DNA from 3 places in the Streptomyces ovatisporus genome. Region 3 is predicted to be linked to each of the others. Evidence: predicted binding sites of a transcription regulator. Region 3 holds the regulator's gene; each other region holds the start of a gene.

Region 1 (3,275 bases), on a different contig from region 3:
AGACGCTCGCCTACGAGATCTGTGAACAGCTGGGCTGGGAACTGCCGGACCAGCTCGTCGTGCCCATCGCCTCCGGCTCCCAGCTCACCAAGATCGACAAGGGGCTGAAGGAGCTCGTCGCCCTCGGCCTCGTCGAGGACAAGCCGTACAAGATCTTCGGCGCTCAGGCGGAGGGCTGCTCCCCGGTCTCCCGCGCCTTCAAGGAGGGGCACGACGTCGTACGCCCCGTCCGGCCGGACACGATCGCCAAGTCGCTGGCCATCGGCAACCCGGCCGACGGCCCGTACGTGCTGGACATCGCCCGCCGTACCGGCGGCGCGGTGGAGGACGTGACCGACGCGCAGATCGTCGACGCCATCAAGCTGCTGGCGCGGACCGAGGGCGTCTTCGCCGAGACGGCGGGCGGTGTGACGGTCGGGGTCACGAGGAAGCTCATCGAGGAGGGCGGGCTCGACCCGTCCCTCACCACCGTCGTCCTCAACACGGGCGACGGACTGAAGACACTGGACGCGGTGGCTCCGACGACGGGGCCCTCCGCGGTCATCCGCCCCAACCTGGACTCCTTCCGAGAGGCTGGTCTCGCATCATGAGCGTGAACGTCCGTATTCCGACCATCCTGCGCACCTACACCGGCGGTCAGGCGGAGGTGAGTGCCGAGGGTTCGACGCTCTCCGAGGTGCTGGCCGACCTCGAGAAGAACCACACGGGCATCGGCCCCCGCGTGCTGGACGACGCGGGCAAGCTGCGCCGTTTCGTCAATGTGTACGTGAACGACGACGACGTCCGCTTCGAGCAGGGTCTCGAGACCCCGACGCCCGACGGTGCGGGCGTCTCGATCATCCCGGCCGTGGCGGGTGGCTGCTGAGGTCGTGAGGGCTCGGTGAAGGCCCTTTGCCGCTTCGGTCGACCACCTACCGGCGAATCGCCCCCTTCCGGGACAAGTGCGAAGTGGAGGGGGCGATTCCGCGTCGCGGACCGCGATAGGGTGCGAGGAATCCCGCCCCGTAAGTGATCCGGTATGTGCCGGACGCATATGAGAACGCGACAAGTTGTGCGCGAAATCGGGGCGGCAATTGTCGTGTTGGCGCGCTATGCCTGGCCCTGCTTGCCCTGGTTTTCCGGGAGTTGAGGGCATTCGACCGCTCAGCCGCTGCCCAGAATTCTCGTCTTCATGGCCTGTTGCAGAGGGCGTCCGTGCAGATACATTCAGCCGCGGTCGACGCGTTCAGGCTCGTGTATCCCGTGCTCCCGCCGTGGGTGAGGGGACCGGCCGGGGGCGAGGTCTGACCCGGGTTCGTGAAGTGCGGGCTCGTGCAAGGGCCAGTAATAGGGGAGTTAGGCATGGCTCAGGGCACCGTCAAGTGGTTCAACGCGGAGAAGGGATACGGCTTCATCGCGGTCGACGGTGGTGCGGACGTATTCGTGCACTACAGCGCGATCCAGATGGACGGCTACCGCACCCTGGACGAAGGGCAGCGGGTCGAGTTCGAGATCTCGCAGGGGCAGAAGGGGCCGCAGGCCGACATGGTCCGCGTGACGGCCTGAGCGCCGGCCACACTGCGCAGAGAGTTGTACGAGGGGTCGTATCCCGCCAGGGGATACGGCCCCTCTACGCGTGTCCACGGTCCTGTGGCCCGCCTCCCACGGGGGCGCGGCGCGGGCCCTCCGCCGTCCGGCGTGATGTCCTGAGGGCGCTTGCACTCGCAGGGGTCGAGTGCTAATCATTGCGTTAGCACTCTACGAGTGAGAGTGACAGACAAGGACCGGGTCGGTGAGGCTCGTCCGCCGCGTGGAGCAAGGAACCACGCGGTGTGCGTGCCGTCCGTCGCGGGCGCCAGCGCGGTCCGGATAGACCCGTCCCCTGGTTGTGCAGGGGGATCCCCAGTCCGGGAGGGACCACTTCACATGGCCAAGATCATCGCGTTCGACGAGGAGGCGCGGCGCGGCCTCGAGCGCGGGATGAACCAGCTCGCCGACGCCGTCAAGGTCACGCTCGGCCCCAAGGGCCGGAACGTCGTGCTGGAGAAGAAGTGGGGCGCCCCCACGATCACCAACGACGGCGTCTCCATCGCCAAGGAGATCGAGCTCGAGGACTCCTACGAGAAGATCGGCGCCGAGCTGGTCAAGGAGGTCGCGAAGAAGACGGACGACGTCGCCGGTGACGGCACGACGACCGCGACCGTCCTGGCCCAGGCGCTCGTCAAGGAAGGTCTGCGCAACGTCGCCGCAGGCGCCAACCCGATGGCCCTGAAGCGTGGCATCGAGCGCGCCACCGAGGCCGTCTCGGCCGCCCTGCTGGAGCAGGCCAAGGATGTGGAGACCAAGGAGCAGATCGCTTCGACGGCCTCCATCTCCGCCGGCGACCCGCAGATCGGCGAGCTGATCGCCGAGGCGATGGACAAGGTCGGCAAGGAAGGCGTCATCACCGTCGAGGAGTCGCAGACCTTCGGGCTCGAACTCGAGCTCACCGAGGGCATGCGCTTCGACAAGGGCTACATCTCCGCGTACTTCGCCACCGACATGGAGCGCATGGAGGCGGAGCTCGAGGACCCCTACATCCTCATCGTCAACTCCAAGATCGGCAGCGTGAAGGACCTGCTGCCGCTGCTGGAGAAGGTCATGCAGTCCGGCAAGCCGCTGCTGATCATCGCCGAGGACGTCGAGGGCGAGGCCCTGTCCACCCTGGTCGTCAACAAGATCCGCGGCACCTTCAAGTCCGTCGCCGTGAAGGCTCCGGGCTTCGGTGACCGCCGCAAGGCGATGCTCGGCGACATCGCCATCCTCACCGGCGGCACGGTCATCTCCGAAGAGGTCGGCCTCAAGCTGGAGAACGCCGGTCTGGACCTGCTGGGCCGCGCCCGCAAGGTCGTCATCACCAAGGACGAGACGACCATCGTCGACGGCGCGGGTGACAGCGAGCAGGTCGCCGGCCGCGTCGCGCAGATCCGCGCGGAGATCGACAACTCCGACTCGGACTACGACCGCGAGAAGCTCCAGGAGCGTCTGGCCAAGCTGGCCGGCGGTGTCGCCGTCATCAAGGCCGGTGCCGCCACCGAGGTCGAGCTGAAGGAGCGCAAGCACCGCATCGAGGACGCGGTGCGCAACGCCAAGGCCGCCGTCGAGGAGGGCATCGTCGCCGGTGGTGGCGTGGCTCTGATCCAGGCTTCCAGCGTCTTCGAGAAGCTGGACCTGGAGGGCGACGAGGCGACCGGTGCGCAGGCCGTCAAGTACGCGCTGGAGGCCCCGCTCAAGCAGATCGCGGTCAACGCCGGTCT
Region 2 (3,275 bases), on a different contig from region 3:
CAGCGGAGCCGCGCTTCTTGATGGTGGCGACGCCGACGCCCCGGTCACGCAGCAGCGCCCGGAGCCGCTTCAAGTTGAACGGCAGGACATCGGTGATCCCGTACCCGGTCGCGTACGGCGTGACGTGGGCCTCGTCGCTGGTGACGTAGGCGATCGTCGGGTCGATGAGGCGGCCTCCGAGCTGTTCGGCCACCTCTGCCACCAGATGCGCGCGGACGACCGCGCCGTCGGGCTCGTAGAGGTACCTGCCCACCGGTCCCGCCGGCGGATCGGGCAGGCCACGGGAGGGAAGGGTGTGCGGGCCGGGCAGCAGTGTCGCTCGTACGGGTGGGATCTCCGTCCCACTGCCCGTAGGTGCTCCCGTTCCCTCCCCGAACCAGAGCACCGCCTCCTTCACCTCGCCTCCCATCGAGATCCACTCCGCTCCGGCGTCGTGCGGGACCGCCTCGTGCGGGATGCCGGGTGCCACCTTCAGCGCGGCGCGCGAGACCCGCCGGGCCACCTCCACCGCCCACGACAGCGGAGGGGAGTAGGCCTCGGGATCGAAGATGCGCCCCCTGCCGCCCCGGCGTGCGGGGTCGACGAAGACGGCGTCGTAGCCGGAGACATCGGCGTCGCCCACGTCCTGGCAGCGGACCTCGATGCGGTCGGCGAGGCCCAGCGCGGCGGCGTTCGCCCGTGCCACGTCGCACGTCAGCGGATCGCGGTCCACGGCGAGCACGCGCACGCCGGCGCGGGCCAGGGCGATGGCGTCACCGCCGATTCCGCAGCACAGGTCGGCGAGTTCACGCACGCCCGGCTCCGCACCCCCGCCGGCGAAACGCGCGGCCCTGTACGCCGCGACACCGGCCCGTGTCGACTGTTCGAGACCGTCGGGGGTGAAGTACATGCGTGCCGCGTCCTGTGCGCCGAACTTCGCCACGGCCCGCTGCCGCAGCCGGGCCTGGGCGAGCGCGGCCGAGACGAGCTCCGGCGGGTGAGCGCGTCGGAGCCGGGTCGCGGCGGCCAGTTCGTCCTCCGGCCGGTAGTCCTTCAACGCCGCGAGCAGCGCCTGTCCTTCGTCGCCCTGCAGCGCGGCGAACGCCTCCCGATCCACCCGCTCATTCTCCCTTCCCGCCACCCTTCCGTGAGCAGTGGGGACGGTCTCCCGGCGCCACGCGGCTCGCGGGCACCTGGCACTCTGGTTGACGGAGTGCTAACCGCGGCATAATGTCGGCGTTGGCACTCTCCCTTGGTGAGTGCCAGCTACAAGCGACGGGAAGATCCGGCACCCGCGACGACGGATCGACCACACTCGCCACCCCAGACATAAGACCCCGTGATGAGATCTCCGAAGGGGGAGGTCGGATCGTGACGACCGCCAGCAAGGTTGCCATCAAGCCGCTTGAGGACCGCATTGTGGTCCAGCCGCTCGACGCTGAAGAGACCACGGCCTCGGGCCTGGTCATTCCGGACACCGCCAAGGAGAAGCCCCAGGAGGGCACGGTCCTGGCTGTCGGCCCGGGCCGTTTCGAGAATGGCGACCGCCTGCCGCTCGACGTGAACGTCGGCGACATCGTGCTCTACAGCAAGTACGGCGGCACTGAGGTGAAGTACAGCGGCGAGGAGTACCTCGTCCTCTCGGCTCGCGACGTTCTCGCGATCGTCGAGAAGTAAGTCACCGAAGCCGGAAGACACTTCTGATCCGCGCCCCGGTCCCTCCCGCATCACCACGAGATGTACCGGGGGTCCGGGGCGCGGTTCGTTCGAGAGGACTCAACAGCTCCCATGGCGAAGATTCTTAAGTTCGACGAGGACGCCCGCCGCGCCCTCGAGCGTGGTGTGAACGCCCTCGCCGACACAGTCAAGGTCACCATCGGCCCCAAGGGCCGCAACGTCGTCATCGACAAGAAGTTCGGCGCCCCGACCATCACCAACGACGGCGTCACCATCGCCCGTGAGGTCGAGGTCGAGGACGGCTACGAGAACCTCGGCGCGCAGCTGGTGAAGGAGGTGGCGACCAAGACCAACGACATCGCTGGTGACGGCACCACCACCGCCACCGTGCTCGCCCAGGCACTGGTCCGCGAGGGTCTGCGCAACGTGGCGGCCGGCGCTTCCCCCGCCGCCCTGAAGAAGGGCATCGACGCCGCGGTCAAGGCCGTCTCCGACGACCTGGTCGCCAACGCCCGCCCGATCGACTCCAAGGAGGACATCGCCTCCGTCGCGGCTCTGTCCGCCCAGGACAAGCAGGTCGGCGAGCTGATCGCCGAGGCGATGGACAAGGTCGGCAAGGACGGCGTCATCACCGTCGAGGAGTCCCAGACCTTCGGCCTGGAGCTCGACTTCACCGAGGGCATGGCCTTCGACAAGGGCTACCTCTCGCCGTACATGGTCAGTGACCAGGAGCGTATGGAGGCCGTCCTCGACGACCCGTACATCCTGATCCACCAGGGCAAGATCAGCTCCATCCAGGACCTGCTGCCGCTGCTGGAGAAGATCATGCAGGCCGGCAGCTCGAAGCCGCTGCTGATCATCGCCGAGGACGTCGAGGGCGAGGCGCTCTCCACCCTCGTCGTGAACAAGATCCGCGGCACCTTCAACGCCGTCGCCGTGAAGGCGCCCGGCTTCGGTGACCGCCGCAAGGCGATGCTCGGCGACATGGCGACGCTGACCGGCGCCACCGTGATCGCCGAAGAGGTCGGCCTCAAGCTCGACCAGGCCGGTCTCGACGTGCTGGGCTCGGCCCGCCGCGTCACCGTCACCAAGGACGACACGACGATCGTCGACGGTGCCGGCAAGAGCGAGGACGTCCAGGGCCGCGTCGCCCAGATCAAGAGCGAGATCGAGGCCACGGACTCGGACTGGGACCGCGAGAAGCTGCAGGAGCGCCTGGCCAAGCTGGCCGGCGGCGTCTGCGTCATCCGCGTCGGTGCCGCGACCGAGGTCGAGCTGAAGGAGAAGAAGCACCGTCTGGAGGACGCCATCTCCGCGACCCGCGCCGCGGTCGAGGAGGGCATCGTCGCAGGTGGTGGCGCCAGCCTCGTGCACTCCGCGAAGGTGCTGGACGGCTCGCTCGGCAAGGTGGACGACGAGGCCACCGGTGTCGCCGTCGTGCGTCGTGCGGTGGTCGAGCCGCTGCGCTGGATCGCCGAGAACGCCGGTCTCGAGGGTTACGTCATCACCTCGAAGGTGGCCGACCTGGAGAAGCACCAGGGCTTCAACGCGGCGACCGGCGAGTACGGCGACCTGATCAAGGCCGGCGTCATCGACCCGGTCAAGGTCACCCGCTCGGC
Region 3 (3,275 bases):
AGCTGCTTGACGTCCTCGTACATGGCCTCCGGCGTCTTGTAGCCGGCGGCGAGGAAGCCCAGCCCGCCCGATTCGCTGACCTTGCCGGCAAGCTCCGGACAGGACACGCCGCCCGCCATGGGCGCCTGCACTATCGGATGCTCCGTGAACTCTGAGAGCAAGGTCAACGGGAAGGACATGCGCTCATCCTGCCACGCGGCACATACGCCTCCTGCCGGTACCGTCCCGCCCCGGAGCGGGCCGCCCCGGCAGGACGGCCGTCCCCCTCCGGGCGGACCGCCCGGGGCGGGACGGCGGGATCGGCCCGAATCCGCGCGGAACCTTCAACCCGCCGCCGGTCAGCGGCCGTTGAACGCGTCCTTCAGCCGGGAGAACAGCCCTTGCTGGCCGGGCTGGAACTGCCCGGTCGGCCGCTCCTCGCCCCGCAGCTTGGCCAGCCGCCGCAGCAGCTCCTCCTGCTCCGGCTCCAGGTTGGACGGAGTGGTCACCTCGACGTGCACGATCAGCTGGCCGCGGCCGCCGCCCCGCAGGTGCGTGATGCCGCGCTCGTGCAGCGGAATCGACTGCCCGGACTGCGTACCCGGGCGGATGTCGACCTCTTCCATGCCGTCCAGCGTCTCCAGCGGCACCTTCGTGCCGAGCGCGGCGGCCGTCATGGGGATGGTCACCGTGCAGTGCAGGTCGTCACCGCGCCGCTGGAACGTCGCATGCGACTTCTCGTGGATCTCGACGTACAGGTCGCCCGCCGGGCCGCCGCCCGGACCGACCTCGCCCTCGCCCGCCAGCTGGATGCGGGTGCCGTTGTCGACGCCGGCGGGGATCTTCACCGTCAGGCTGCGGCGCGAGCGGACACGCCCGTCACCGGCGCACTCCGGGCAGGGGGTCGGCACGACCGTACCGAAGCCCTGGCACTGCGGGCACGGGCGCGACGTCATGACCTGGCCCAGGAAGGACCGGGTCACCTGGGAGACCTCGCCCCGGCCGCGGCACATGTCGCAGGTCTGCGCCGACGTACCGGGCGCCGCACCCTCGCCGCTGCAGGTGTTGCAGACGACCGCGGTGTCGACCTGGATCTCCTTCGTCGTGCCGAAGGCCGACTCCTCCAGGTCGATGTCCAGCCGGATCATGGCGTCCTGGCCACGGCGCGTACGGGACCTCGGGCCGCGCTGGGAGGCCGTTCCGAAGAAGGCGTCCATGATGTCGGAGAAGTTGCCGAAGCCCGCTCCGCCGAAGCCGCCGCCCCCGCCGCCGGCGCCGCCCGTCGGGTCGCCGCCGAGGTCGTAGACCTGCTTCTTCTGCGGGTCCGAGAGGATCTCGTAAGCGGTGTTGATCTCCTTGAACCGCTCCTGCGTCTTCGGGTCCGGGTTGACGTCCGGGTGCAGCTCGCGCGCCAGCCTGCGGAAGGCCTTCTTGATCTCGTCCTGCGAGGCGTCGCGCTGCACGCCGAGGACCGCGTAGTAGTCCGCCGCCACTTACGACTCCGCGAGGATCTGTCCGACGTACCGTGCCACTGCGCGTACAGCTCCCATCGTTCCGGGGTAGTCCATGCGGGTCGGTCCGACCACGCCGAGTTTGGCGACTGCTTCGTCGCCCGAACCGTAGCCGACCGATACGACCGACGTGGAACTCAGCCCTTCATGGGCATTCTCATGCCCGATTCTTACGGTCATTCCGGGGTCTTTCGCCTCCCCGAGCAGCTTCAGCAGCACGACCTGCTCCTCCAGAGCCTCCAGCACCGGCCGGATCGTCAGGGGGAAGTCGTGCCCGAACCGGGTGAGATTGGAGGTGCCACCGATGATCAGCCGCTCCTCGGTCTCCTCGACCAGTGTCTCCAGGAGGGTGGCGAGCACCGTCGAGACCGTGCCGCGGTCGTCACCGTCGAACGAGTCGGGCAGGTCCTGCACCAGGGAGGGTACGTCCGTGAAGCGCTGACCCACGACCCGGCTGTTCAGCCGTGCGCGAAGATCGGCGAGCGACGCCTCGCTCATCGGGGCGGGAGAGTCGATCAGACGCTGCTCGACCCGGCCGGTGTCGGTGATCAGCACCAGCATGAGCCGTGCGGGAGCGAGCGAGAGCAGCTCCACGTGCCGGACCGTCGAGCGGGTCAGCGACGGGTACTGCACGACGGCGACCTGCCTGGTCAGCTGCGCCAGCAGACGCACCGTGCGCCCCACCACGTCGTCGAGGTCGACGGCGCCCTCGAGGAAGTTCTGGATGGCCTTCCGTTCCGGGGAGGACAGCGGCTTCACGCCCGCCAGCTTGTCCACGAAGAGGCGGTAGCCCTTGTCCGTCGGGATGCGGCCCGCGCTGGTGTGCGGCTGGGCGATGTAGCCCTCGTCCTCAAGGACAGCCATGTCGTTGCGCACAGTCGCCGGGGAGACCTGGAGGTTGTGCCGCTCGGTCAGCGCCTTGGAACCCACCGGTTCCTCCGTGCCGACATAGTCCTGGACGATCGCGCGCAGAACTTCGAGCCTGCGTTCACTGAGCAACGCGCACACCTCCCGTCCAGCCTCGCCGCGCTTGCACTGGGGGCGCAGGCGCCTCCCGGCCGCCGGCGTCTCCTGCGTTCCTGGCACTCTCCCCGACGGAGTGCCAAATCCCCTGGGCCAGTGTACGGCCGGTAGCCCTGGCCGGGGCAAGAGCCGCCCGATTGACGGTACCGCGCGCACGGTTCGGGCAGAGCCCCGCTAACGTCACCGCATGGCCGGTCGAGGGGAGGGCGGACGGGAAGACGCAGGTCCGCCGACGACAGCGGGACGTACGGCGGCCCGCGGGGGCGACGAGGTCTGGGAGGAGCTTCTTCCGGGCGTCGTGCGGCGGCGGATGCCCGTCTGGGACGCGACCGTGGGCGCCGTGGCGGGGCCGGCGGGGGTTCTCGTGGTCGACGCCGGGTCGGGCCCGGCGGAGGGCGCACTGCTCCGTGAACAGCTCCTCGACCGCTTCGGGACGCCCGCGACGCAGGTGGTGCTCACGCACCCGCACTTCGACCATGTGCTGGGTGCGGCGTCCTTCGCGGGCGCGCGCGTGTACGGGCCCGCGGGGATGGAAGCGTGTCCGGCGGACACGGCCGAGGAGTTGCGGCGCGACGCCGTCGCGGAGGGCATGCCGCCGGAGGCCGCCGCCGAGGCGGCGGACGCGCTCGTCCTCCCCGGGCAGGCGGTCACGGACGAGCTGACGCTGACCGTGGGCCCCTACGAGGTCGTGCTGGTGAACCTGGGCCCGGCGCACAGCTCGCGCGACCTGGCAGTGCTCGTGCGGGGGCGGCGCGAGGCCGC

The links. The regulator HrcA, encoded in region 3, represses chaperone genes, less so after heat shock. The targets are predictions, from matches to a motif close to TTNGCACTCNGNNNNNCNGAGTGCNAA.
Region 1: a site for HrcA is predicted at 1,730-1,756, ahead of groL (chaperonin GroEL). Genes of this name have one in related genera too.
Region 2: a site for HrcA is predicted at 1,173-1,199, ahead of groES (co-chaperone GroES). Genes of this name have one in related genera too.

The regions. Positions count from the first base shown of each region.
Region 1 covers NZ_JBHSFH010000005.1:454,884-458,158, reverse strand. Annotated here, with positions in the region: gene thrC (threonine synthase) at 1-590, shown strand, start outside; gene ACFPA8_RS10420 (MoaD/ThiS family protein) at 587-865, shown strand; gene ACFPA8_RS10415 (cold-shock protein) at 1,342-1,545, shown strand; gene groL (chaperonin GroEL) at 1,906-3,275, shown strand, end outside.
Region 2 covers NZ_JBHSFH010000002.1:91,544-94,818, forward strand. Annotated here, with positions in the region: gene ACFPA8_RS00710 (THUMP-like domain-containing protein) at 1-1,096, opposite strand, end outside; gene groES (co-chaperone GroES) at 1,348-1,656, shown strand; gene groL (chaperonin GroEL) at 1,768-3,275, shown strand, end outside.
Region 3 covers NZ_JBHSFH010000003.1:446,792-450,066, forward strand. Annotated here, with positions in the region: gene ACFPA8_RS03595 (nitronate monooxygenase) at 1-179, opposite strand, end outside; gene dnaJ (molecular chaperone DnaJ) at 339-1,472, opposite strand; gene hrcA (heat-inducible transcriptional repressor HrcA) at 1,473-2,489, opposite strand; gene ACFPA8_RS03610 (MBL fold metallo-hydrolase) at 2,701-3,275, shown strand, end outside.